Regions from separate parts of the Nonomuraea africana genome, predicted to be linked through region 1. Evidence: riboswitches for the same ligand, from Rfam matches in the RefSeq annotation. Region 1 holds a riboswitch; the other holds the start of a gene.

Region 1 (4,793 bases):
CGCCGAGCGCGCAGACCACCTCGTTGTCGCGCGGCAGGCGGCTCCTGGTCACGCCCGAGGCGACCATCATCGCGTCGCAGAGGATGGGCGCGCCGTCCAGCAGCGCCCGCCTGGCGTCGGCGACGACCTTCCCCGAGTAGCCGAGATCGGCCACCAGGTCGGTCATGCCGCAGGCGTGGATCATGCGAACGGCCACCTGCGCGACGTCCTGCGGCAGACCGCTCAGATCGGACTCCGCACGGATGGTGGCGAACGAACGCCGGTAGATCTCGGCGCCGTCACGGATGTAGTCGCTCACATGTCCCCTCTGGTCTCTGTCTTCTCTGTCTTCCTGCCATGGCCGACCCGGTAGCCGGTCGGGGTGGCGACCACGTCGACGACCTCCCCCTTCGGACGCCCGCACCGCCGCTCGCACCCGGCCCAGTGCACGAGGACACCGTCGGGGACAGCGGGCGTGGACAGCTCTCCGGTGCCCGCCGCCCATCGCCTGGCATCGCCTTGGACGTCGGCGAGCGACTTGGCGCACCCCGGACGCCCGGTACAGGCGCTGAGCCCCGCCCAGGCAGTGCCGGACCCGGTGACCAGTCCCATCCGGGTGAGCTCGTCGGCGACCCGCCCGACGTCCTCGGGACGGAGGTCGGGAAGGACGGCCGTCCGCCAGGGCGTGATCCGCACCTCACCGGCCACGTCGGCGAGCGCCACGGCCTGGTCCGCGGAGAGCCGTCCCAGCGGGACCACCACCTCCAAGGCGACCCGCCCGTCCCGCTGCGGGACCACCCTCGCGTCCGGCACCCATGGGCCCGCGATCTCTCGGGAGGGACGGCCCGATGACACGCCCTCGTCCTTCGATGCAGCCGGCCCACCGTGGAGCAGGCGGGAAGCGAGCAGGGCGGGGCCGTCGGGAAGGTCACTGACGCGCCAGGCCGTGCCACCGGACAGCTCGAGGAAGGCCGAGGCGGCCGCGAGCATTGACGGGACCACCTCGTCCACGAGCACCGGGATTCCGGCCGTCGCCCCGCCGAGGTGGAGGAGGCCGTCGGAGGGCGAGGTGGCCAGGAAGGTCACGTCGGCGCCGATGGAGAGCACGTCGCCCGTGCCGTCGTCCAGCGCGAAGAGGAACCGGCCCGACAGCCCGGCCAGCTCCGAACTCGCGCACAACCCCCGGTCCAAGGCGGTGACCAGCGGACGCACGTCCATCAGAGACGAGTCCACCCGCCCGGCGAGCGGCGAGGCGAGGATGTTGCGCACCCGCTCGTGCGTCTCCGACGGCAGCAGCCCCACTGCGGCGATCCGAGCGGGGAACGCCCCCGCTTCCGTTGCCGATGGAGCGGGGGTGGAGGGGAGGCCTCTGAGCTGGACGTTGGCGCGGGAGGTCAGTTCGATGACGCCCGAGCCCAGCTCGGCGGAGCAGGCGGCCACCTCTCGCAGCTGGGTCGCGGACAGCGCGCCGCCCGGGATGCGGATGCGGGCGAGGGCGCCGTCTGCGGCGGTGTGGACCTGTAGCGCCCCCGGACAGGCGTCAGGGCGCACATGTCCGTAAAAGTCGGCTATGTCCACGGGGAGGATGGTAACCCGTTCAAAACCCTCTAGGCTGATCGCAGACGAGGGCGAACGGAGGAAGCCGGTGTGATGCCGGCGCGGTCCCGCCACTGTAACCGGGGAGCGAACCCCACCACAGGCCACTGTCCGGCAACGGACGGGAAGGCCGGGGTGAGCGTCGATCCGGAAGCCAGGAGACTCCCGCTCTCGTGACACCCGCGACCGGGGCGAGGACCCCGAGGGAGGAGTTCCGCCGTGCCCGAGGCGACCCCCGAAACCCCGTCACAGGCGACCTCTGGTGCCCAGACGGTGGTGCTGTTGCTCTCCACCTCCGACACCGACCTGCTGAGCGCCAGGGCGAGTGGCGCCGCGTACCGGCTGGGGAACCCCGCACGGCTGACCCCCGAGGAGCTGCCCGCGCTGGTCGAAGGCGTCGACCTGGTGGTGGTGCGGCTGCTCGGCGGGCGCAGGGCGTGGGAGGAGGGCCTCGACCGGCTGCTCGCGGGTCCCAGGCCGGTGGTGGTGCTGGGCGGGGAGCAGGCGCCTGACGCCGAACTGATGGAGCTGTCCACCGTCAGCGGCGGCACGTGTGCCGAGGCGCACGCCTACCTCGCCCACGGCGGCCCCGGCAACCTGGCCGAGCTGCACGCCTTCCTGTCGGACACGGTGCTGCTGACCGGGCACGGGTTCGCCGCCCCCGAGCCGACCCCCACCTGGGGACTGCTCGGCGAAGGGCCGGCGGCCGGCGACGGGCGGCCCGTGGTGGGGGTGCTCTACTACCGGGCGCATCATCTGGCGGGAAACACCGCGTTCGTCCGCACTCTCTGCGAGGCGATCGAGGAGGCGGGCGGGCGCGCGCTGCCCGTCTTCTGTTCCTCGTTGCGTACGGCCGAGCCCGAACTGCTCTCCGTGCTGGGGCAGGCCGACGCGCTGGTGGTGACCGTCCTGGCCGCCGGGGGCAGCAGGCCGGCGACCGCGGGAGCCGGTGGCGACGACGCCGCGTGGGACGTCGGCGCGCTGGCCGACCTCGACATCCCCATCCTGCAGGGCCTCTGCCTGACCACGAGCAGGCAGGCGTGGGAGGAGAACGACGACGGCCTGTCCCCGCTGGACGCGGCCTCGCAGGTGGCGATCCCCGAGTTCGACGGGCGGATCATCACGGTGCCGTTCTCGTTCAAGGAGGTGGACGAGGACGGCCTGACCGTCTACGCGGCCGATCCCGAGCGCACGGCCCGCGTGGCGGGCATCGCCGTACGGCATGCGAAACTCAGGCACGTCCCGAACGCGAGCAAGAAGCTCGTGGTGATGCTGTCGGCCTACCCGACCAAGCACGCGAGGATCGGCAACGCGGTCGGCCTCGACACCCCCGCGAGCACCGTGAAGCTGCTGGCCAGGCTGGCGGAGGCGGGCTACGACCTGGGCGAGGGCCTGCCCGGCGTGGCCGACCAGGACGGCGACGCGCTGATCCACGCGCTCATCGCGGCGGGCGGGCAGGACCAGGAGTGGCTGACGGAGGAGCAGCTGGCCGCCAACCCGGTGCGCATCCCGTCCGCCACCTACCTGGAGTGGTACGGCACGCTCCCCGAGGAACTGCGCGAGGCGATGGAGCGGCACTGGGGCCCGCCGCCCGGCGAGCTGTTCACGCACGAGGGCGACATCGTGCTGGCCGCGCTCAGGGCGGGCAACGTCGTGGTGATGGTGCAGCCGCCGCGCGGCTTCGGCGAGAACCCGATCGCGATCTACCATGACCCCGACCTGCCGCCCAGCCACCACTACCTGGCCGCCTACCGGTGGCTGTCGGCGGAGTTCGGCGCGCACGCGATGGTGCACGTCGGCAAGCACGGGAACCTGGAGTGGCTGCCTGGCAAGTCGGCGGGGCTGTCGGCCGCGTGCGGTCCCGACGCGGCGCTGGGCGATCTGCCGCTGGTCTACCCGTTCCTGGTGAACGACCCGGGCGAGGGGACGCAGGCCAAGCGCAGGGCGCACGCCGTCCTGGTGGACCACATGGTGCCGCCGATGGCCCGCGCGGAGACGTACGGGGACATCGCCAGGCTGGAGCAGCTCCTCGACGAGCACGCCTCGATCGCGGCGATGGACCCCGCGAAGCTGCCCGCGATCAGGGCACAGATCTGGACGCTGATCCAGGCCGCCAGGCTCGACCACGATCTCGGGCTGGCCGATCGGCCGCACGACGCGGAGTTCGACGACTTCCTGCTGCACGTGGACGGCTGGCTGTGCGAGGTGAAGGACGCGCAGATCCGCGACGGCCTGCACGTGCTGGGGTCCGCGCCCGCGGGTCCGGTGCGGGTGGACCTGGTGCTGGCGATGCTGCGCGCCCGCCAGATGTGGGCGGGCGCGCAGACGCTGCCGGGGCTCAGGGAGGCGCTGGGCCTGGCCGAGGACGGCACCGCGGGCCTGGCGGACGTGGACGCCGCGGAGGGGACGGCCAGGGCACTGGTCGAGGGCATGGAGGCCAGGGGCTGGGACCCCGCCGCGGCCGCCGAGGTGACCGAATCGGTCCTCGGTACGACAGAGCCGGCTGACCTCTCCGAACGTGACCCCGCCCTCGACGGGGAGCCGGGGGCCGGGTGGGAGATGGTGACGCGGATCCTGGAGTTCGCCGCCACCGAGGTCGTCCCCAGGCTCGCCAGGACGACCGACGAGATCGACCACCTCCTGCACGCGCTCGACGGCGGCTACGTCCCCGCGGGACCGAGCGGCTCCCCCCTGCGCGGCCTGATCAACGTCCTCCCGACCGGCAGGAACTTCTACTCGGTCGACCCGAGGGCGGTGCCGAGCAGGCTCGCCTGGGAGACGGGCCAGGCGATGGCCGAGTCGCTGCTGGCCCGCTACCGCGCAGAGACGGGCGAGTGGCCCACCTCGGTGGGATTGTCGGTCTGGGGCACCAGCGCGATGCGCACGGCGGGCGACGACGTGGCCGAGGTCCTCGCGCTGCTCGGTGTGCGCCCGGTCTGGGACGAGGCGTCGAGGCGGGTCACCCGGCTGGAGCCCGTGCCGCTGGAGGAGCTCGGCCGCCCGCGCATCGACGTGACGGTCCGCATCAGCGGCTTCTTCCGCGACGCCTTCCCGCACGTGGTGGCCCTGCTGGACGACGCGGTGCGCATGGTGGCCGCCCTGGAGGAGCCGGACGAGGACAACCACGTCCGCGCCCACGTGACCGCCGACCTGGCCGGGCACGGCGACGAGCGCAGGGCCACGATGCGCGTCTTCGGCTCGCGCCCCGGCGCGTACGG
Region 2 (4,793 bases), 6.9 Mb from region 1:
GCTGCGCACCGCCGCGATCTCGTGACCACGGGGCGATGAACCTCGCCGAGCGCATGATCGAGATCCCCGCCGGGGAGATCGTCCTGCGTGACGAGGGTGCGAAGACGACCTGGAAGGTCGAGGTCGGGGCCTTCCTGCTGGCGCCGTGTCCGGTGACCCGCGAGCGGTACCGCGCCGTTCGCGGCGAGGGGCCGGCGAGTACGGCCGGCCCGCGCACGCCGGTGACCGACGTCTCCTGGACGGACGCCGTCCGGTTCTGCAACCTGCTCTCGCGGGCGACGGGGCTCGAACCCTGCTACTCGATCGGCGACGACCCCGACGGGCAGGACGTGCTCTGCGACTGGCGGGCCGACGGCTATCGCCTGCCGTCCGAGGCGGAGTGGGAGTACGCGTGCCGGGCCGGGACCGCCGGTGTGCGCTACGGGGAGCTGGACGAGATCGCCTGGTACCGCGGGAACTCCGGCGGCGAGGTGCACGACGTCGCCACCAGGGCGCCGAACGCGTGGGGCCTGCACGACATGATCGGCAACGTGTGGGAGTGGTGCTGGGACGTCTATGATCCCAGGGTCTACGGCCCGTACCGCGTGTTCCGTGGCGGAAGCTGGTTCGACCATCCGCGAGGATGCCGGGCGTCGTGCCGCCGCAAGAGCCACCCGGCCTTCCGTGTCGACGACCTCGGCTTCCGGCTCGCCCGATCGCTGTGACGCGCGATCTCTGCGGAGCGCCGCAGATCCACGGTCACGAGAATACCCCGATATGCCACTAAAGGTGTAACTCGCTGTGATGTGTACATAACTTTATGTATTGGGGGATCTGGGCGGGGATCGGGGAGGGGCGCGCATGCGCCGTCGGGACTTCGTGGCGGGGGCACTGGGCGCGCTGGCGTGCCTGGCCGGATGCGGCACCGAGCCCGGGCGTCCCGTGCCGAGGTTCGCCGTCGTGCCCGCGGGCGCCTCGTGGGAGCCCATCGCCGAGACCCTCTCCGGCCTGCTCGACCCCGCCGACCTGGCGCGGGGCGGCACCCGGTTGACCGTCACGGGCCTGCCCGCCCTGGCCGCGGCCGAGATGGCCAGGACGAGCGCGCGCGGCACGCCGATCGCCCGGCTGGTCGGGGACGTCGAGGTGCTGGTCGTCGCGAGGAAGTCCCGCTTCCCGGACTTCGACGCCTTCGCCGCGCACCTGGTGGCCTCTCCAGGGGAGACCGTCCTGGCGGGCAGGAAGCAGGGGGAGTCGGACCATCTGCTGTTCGGGCTGGTCGCGCGAGGGCTGGGCGCCGACGCCCGCGTGCTCGACTACGCGGGCTACCCGACCTGTGAGGACGCCGCCGAGGCGCTGCTGACCGGCAGAGTGGGGGTGGCGGCGGGCCCGCTGGGTCAGTGGCGGGAGCGGATCGCCGGGGGCCGGGTGCGTGTGCTGGCGGTCTCGTCGGCCGAGCGGGTCGAGGGGATCGACGCGCCGACCCTGCTGGAGTCGGGGGCGCGCGTCGACTTCGCCGACTGGAGCGCGGTGCTCGGTCCCGACGAGATGGGCGACGGCGAGCGGGCCAGGGCCGTGGACCTGCTCGACGAGGTCGCCAGGTCCGAGCGGTGGCTGCGGGCGTGCAGGGACAAGGGGTGGACGCCGCTCCCGCTCCTCGGCGACGACTTCAGGGTGTGGCTCGGCTCGGAGACCGCCAGGACCCGCGCGGTCCTGGGCGAGCTGGGACTGCTCGACACAACCTGTGGGCGCAGTTGCGCCCGCGGCCACTAGATGTAGGATCCTGGTCGTCGCTGGTTCGCCCCCGTCGCAAAGGGGCGGAGCAAAAGGGAACCTGGTGCGAGACCAGGACTGCCCCGCAGCGGTGAGCGGGAACGACCGCCGTCATGGAAGCGACGGCCAGTAGGAAGCTGACGAACGCCCGCGAGTCCGAAGACCTGCCAGCGGTATGACCTGTCCAGGGCCTCGAGGGAGGGCCCGGGGGTGTCGCGGCCTGCCCGCGTGCTCTCGCCTGCCCTCACGAGGATGAGCTCGCGAGGAGAGAGCGTGACACAGATCGTTGAGGTCGACCGCAGGCTGGCCATCGAGGAGGCCGCCGCCCGGGTGATCGCCGACCCGGAGAACTCCAGGGTCGCGGCCAGGCTCCTGGCCGAGGAGATCGCCGACGAGGCCGCCACGCACGGGGTGCGGGCCTTCTCGGAGTCGGTCGCGGCCACCCACGCCGCGGGGCTGGTCCAGGACGGCCTGGCCGCGTTCGTGAGCGCTCACTCACCCGAGCTGGACGCGCTGGTCGACGAGAGCGCCGACGAGCGGTTCGAGTACTTCGGGCTGCGCACCGTCTACGACCGCTACCTGCTGCGCCACCCCGAGACCAGGCGGGTGCTGGAGCGGCCGCAGCACTTCATGCTGCGCGTGGCGTGCGGCCTGTCCTCCTCCGTCGCCGAGGCCGCCGAGCTGTACGCGCTCATGTCCACGCTGTCGTACCTGCCCAGCTCGCCCACCCTGTTCAACTCCGGCTCGCGCCGCCCGCAGCTGTCGTCCTGCTTCCTGCTCGACTCGCCGCGCGACGAGCTCGAGGGCATCTACGAGAGGTACGGCCAGGTGGCCAGGCTCTCGAAGTACGCGGGCGGCATCGGCATCGCCTGGACCAGGGTGCGCTCCCGCGGCTCCCTGATCAGGGGCACGAACGGCCACTCCAACGGCATCGTGCCGTGGCTGCGCACCCTCGACTCCAGCGTCGCCGCCGTCAACCAGGGCGGCCGCCGCAAGGGCGCCGCGTGCGTCTACCTGGAGACCTGGCACGCCGACATCGAGGAGTTCCTCGAACTGCGTGACAACACCGGCGAGGACGCCCGCCGCACCCACAACCTCAACCTGGCCAACTGGGTGCCCGACGAGTTCATGCGCCGCGTCGAGGCCGACGCGATGTGGTCGCTGTTCGACCCGAAGGTGGTGCCGCACCTCACCGACCTGTACGGCGAGGCGTTCGACACCGCCTACCGCGCCGCCGAGGCCGAGGGGCTGCAGACCCGGCAGATCCCCGCGCGCACCCTCTACGGCCGGATGATGCGCACGCTCGCCCAGACCGGCAACGGCTGGATGACCTTCAAGGACGCCGCCAACCGCGCCTCCAACCAGACCGCCCGCCCCGAGAACGTCATCCACCTGTCCAACCTGTGCACCGAGATCCTCGAGGTCACCAGCGACGGCGAGACCGCCGTCTGCAACCTCGGCTCCATCAACCTCGCCGCCCACCTGGCGGGCGGCTCGATGGACTGGGCGCGGCTGCGGGCCACGGTCAGGACCGCGGTGCGCTTCCTGGACAAGACCATCGACCTGGGCTTCTACCCGACGCCCGAGGCCGAGGCGGCCAACCTGCGGTGGCGGCCGATCGGCCTGGGCGTGATGGGCCTGGCGGACGTGTTCTTCTCGCTGCGCCTGCCGTTCGACTCTCCCGAGGCTCTCGCGCTGTCCACGCGGATCGCCGAGGAGATCGCGCTGGCCGCCTACGACACCTCCGCCGACCTGGCGGCCGAGCGGGGGCGGCACCCCTCGTACGGCGACACGCGGGCCGCGGCCGGCGTGCTGCACCCCGACCACTACGGCGCCGGCGCCTCGCCCGCCTGGACGGCCCTGCGCGAGAAGATCGACAGGACCGGCCTGCGGAACTCCCTCATGGTCGCCATCGCGCCGACCGCGACGATCGCCTCGATCGCGGGCTGCTACGAGTGCATCGAGCCGCAGGTGTCGAACGTCTTCAAGCGCGAGACGCTGTCGGGTGAGTTCCTGCAGGTCAACCGGTATCTCGTGGCCGACCTCCAGCGCCTCGGGCGCTGGACCCAGGAGATGCGCGACGCGGTCAAGCGCGCCGACGGCTCGATCCAGGAGATCCCCGGCATCCCCGCCGAGCTGAAGACGCTCTACCGGACCGCGTGGGAGCTGCCGCAGAAGGCGCTCATCGACCTGGCGGCGGCGCGGACGCCGTACATCGACCAGTCGCAGTCGCTGAACCTCTTCATGGCGACGCCCACGATCGGGAAGCTGTCGTCGATGTACGCCTACGCGTGGAAGCAGGGGCTGAAGACGACGTACTACCTGCGCTCGCGCCCGGCCACCCGCATCGCCCAGACCACCGTGCAGGCCCTGGTGCCCGCCGAGGCCGAGGCCGTCGCCTGCTCCCTTGAGAACCCCGAGATCTGTGAGGCTTGCCAGTAATGCTGCTCGACCCCGGCATGGACCTGACTCTGCGCCCGATGCGCTACCCCGACTTCTACGAGCGCTACCGGGCCGCGATCCGCAACACCTGGACGGTCGAGGAGGTGGACCTGCACAGCGACCTGGCCGACCTGGCCAGGATGACGCCGCAGGAGCGCCACCTCATCAACCGCCTGGTCGCCTTCTTCGCCACCGGCGACTCCATCGTCGCCAACAACCTGGTGCTCAACCTCTACCAGCACGTCAACGCCCCCGAGGCCCGCCTGTACCTCTCGAGGCAGCTGTTCGAGGAGGCGGTGCACGTGCAGTTCTACCTGACGCTGCTCGACACCTACCTGCCCGACCCCGACGAGCGCGTCAAGGCGTTCGCCGCCGTCGACAACATCCCCTCCATCCGCGACAAGGCGGAGTTCTGCTTCCGCTGGATCGACTCCCTCGCCGACCTGCGCAGCCTCCAGACGACGGCGGACCGCAGGGCGTTCCTGCTCAACCTGATCTGCTTCGCCGCCTGCATCGAAGGCCTGTTCTTCTACGGCGCCTTCGCCTACGTCTACTGGTTCCGCTCCCGCGGCCTGCTGAGCGGCCTGGCCACCGGCACCAAC

The links. A riboswitch is a leader RNA that binds a small molecule or an ion and turns the genes downstream of it on or off. The one in region 1 is predicted to bind cobalamin.
Region 2: another riboswitch for cobalamin. It lies ahead of H4W81_RS07835 (ribonucleoside-diphosphate reductase subunit alpha); the one in region 1 lies ahead of cobN (cobaltochelatase subunit CobN).

What each region holds. Positions count from the first base shown of each region.
Region 1 covers NZ_JADBEF010000001.1:8,566,415-8,571,207, reverse strand. The annotation lists gene H4W81_RS41105 (precorrin-8X methylmutase) at 1-298, opposite strand, end outside; gene H4W81_RS49640 (precorrin-3B synthase) at 295-1,557, opposite strand; cobalamin riboswitch at 1,569-1,759, shown strand; gene cobN (cobaltochelatase subunit CobN) at 1,849-4,793, shown strand, end outside.
Region 2 covers NZ_JADBEF010000001.1:1,707,199-1,711,991, forward strand. The annotation lists gene H4W81_RS07820 (DUF4180 domain-containing protein) at 1-25, shown strand, start outside; gene H4W81_RS07825 (formylglycine-generating enzyme family protein) at 36-704, shown strand; gene H4W81_RS07830 (Bug family tripartite tricarboxylate transporter substrate binding protein) at 841-1,749, shown strand; cobalamin riboswitch at 1,754-1,937, shown strand; gene H4W81_RS07835 (ribonucleoside-diphosphate reductase subunit alpha) at 2,023-4,191, shown strand; gene H4W81_RS07840 (ribonucleotide-diphosphate reductase subunit beta) at 4,191-4,793, shown strand, end outside.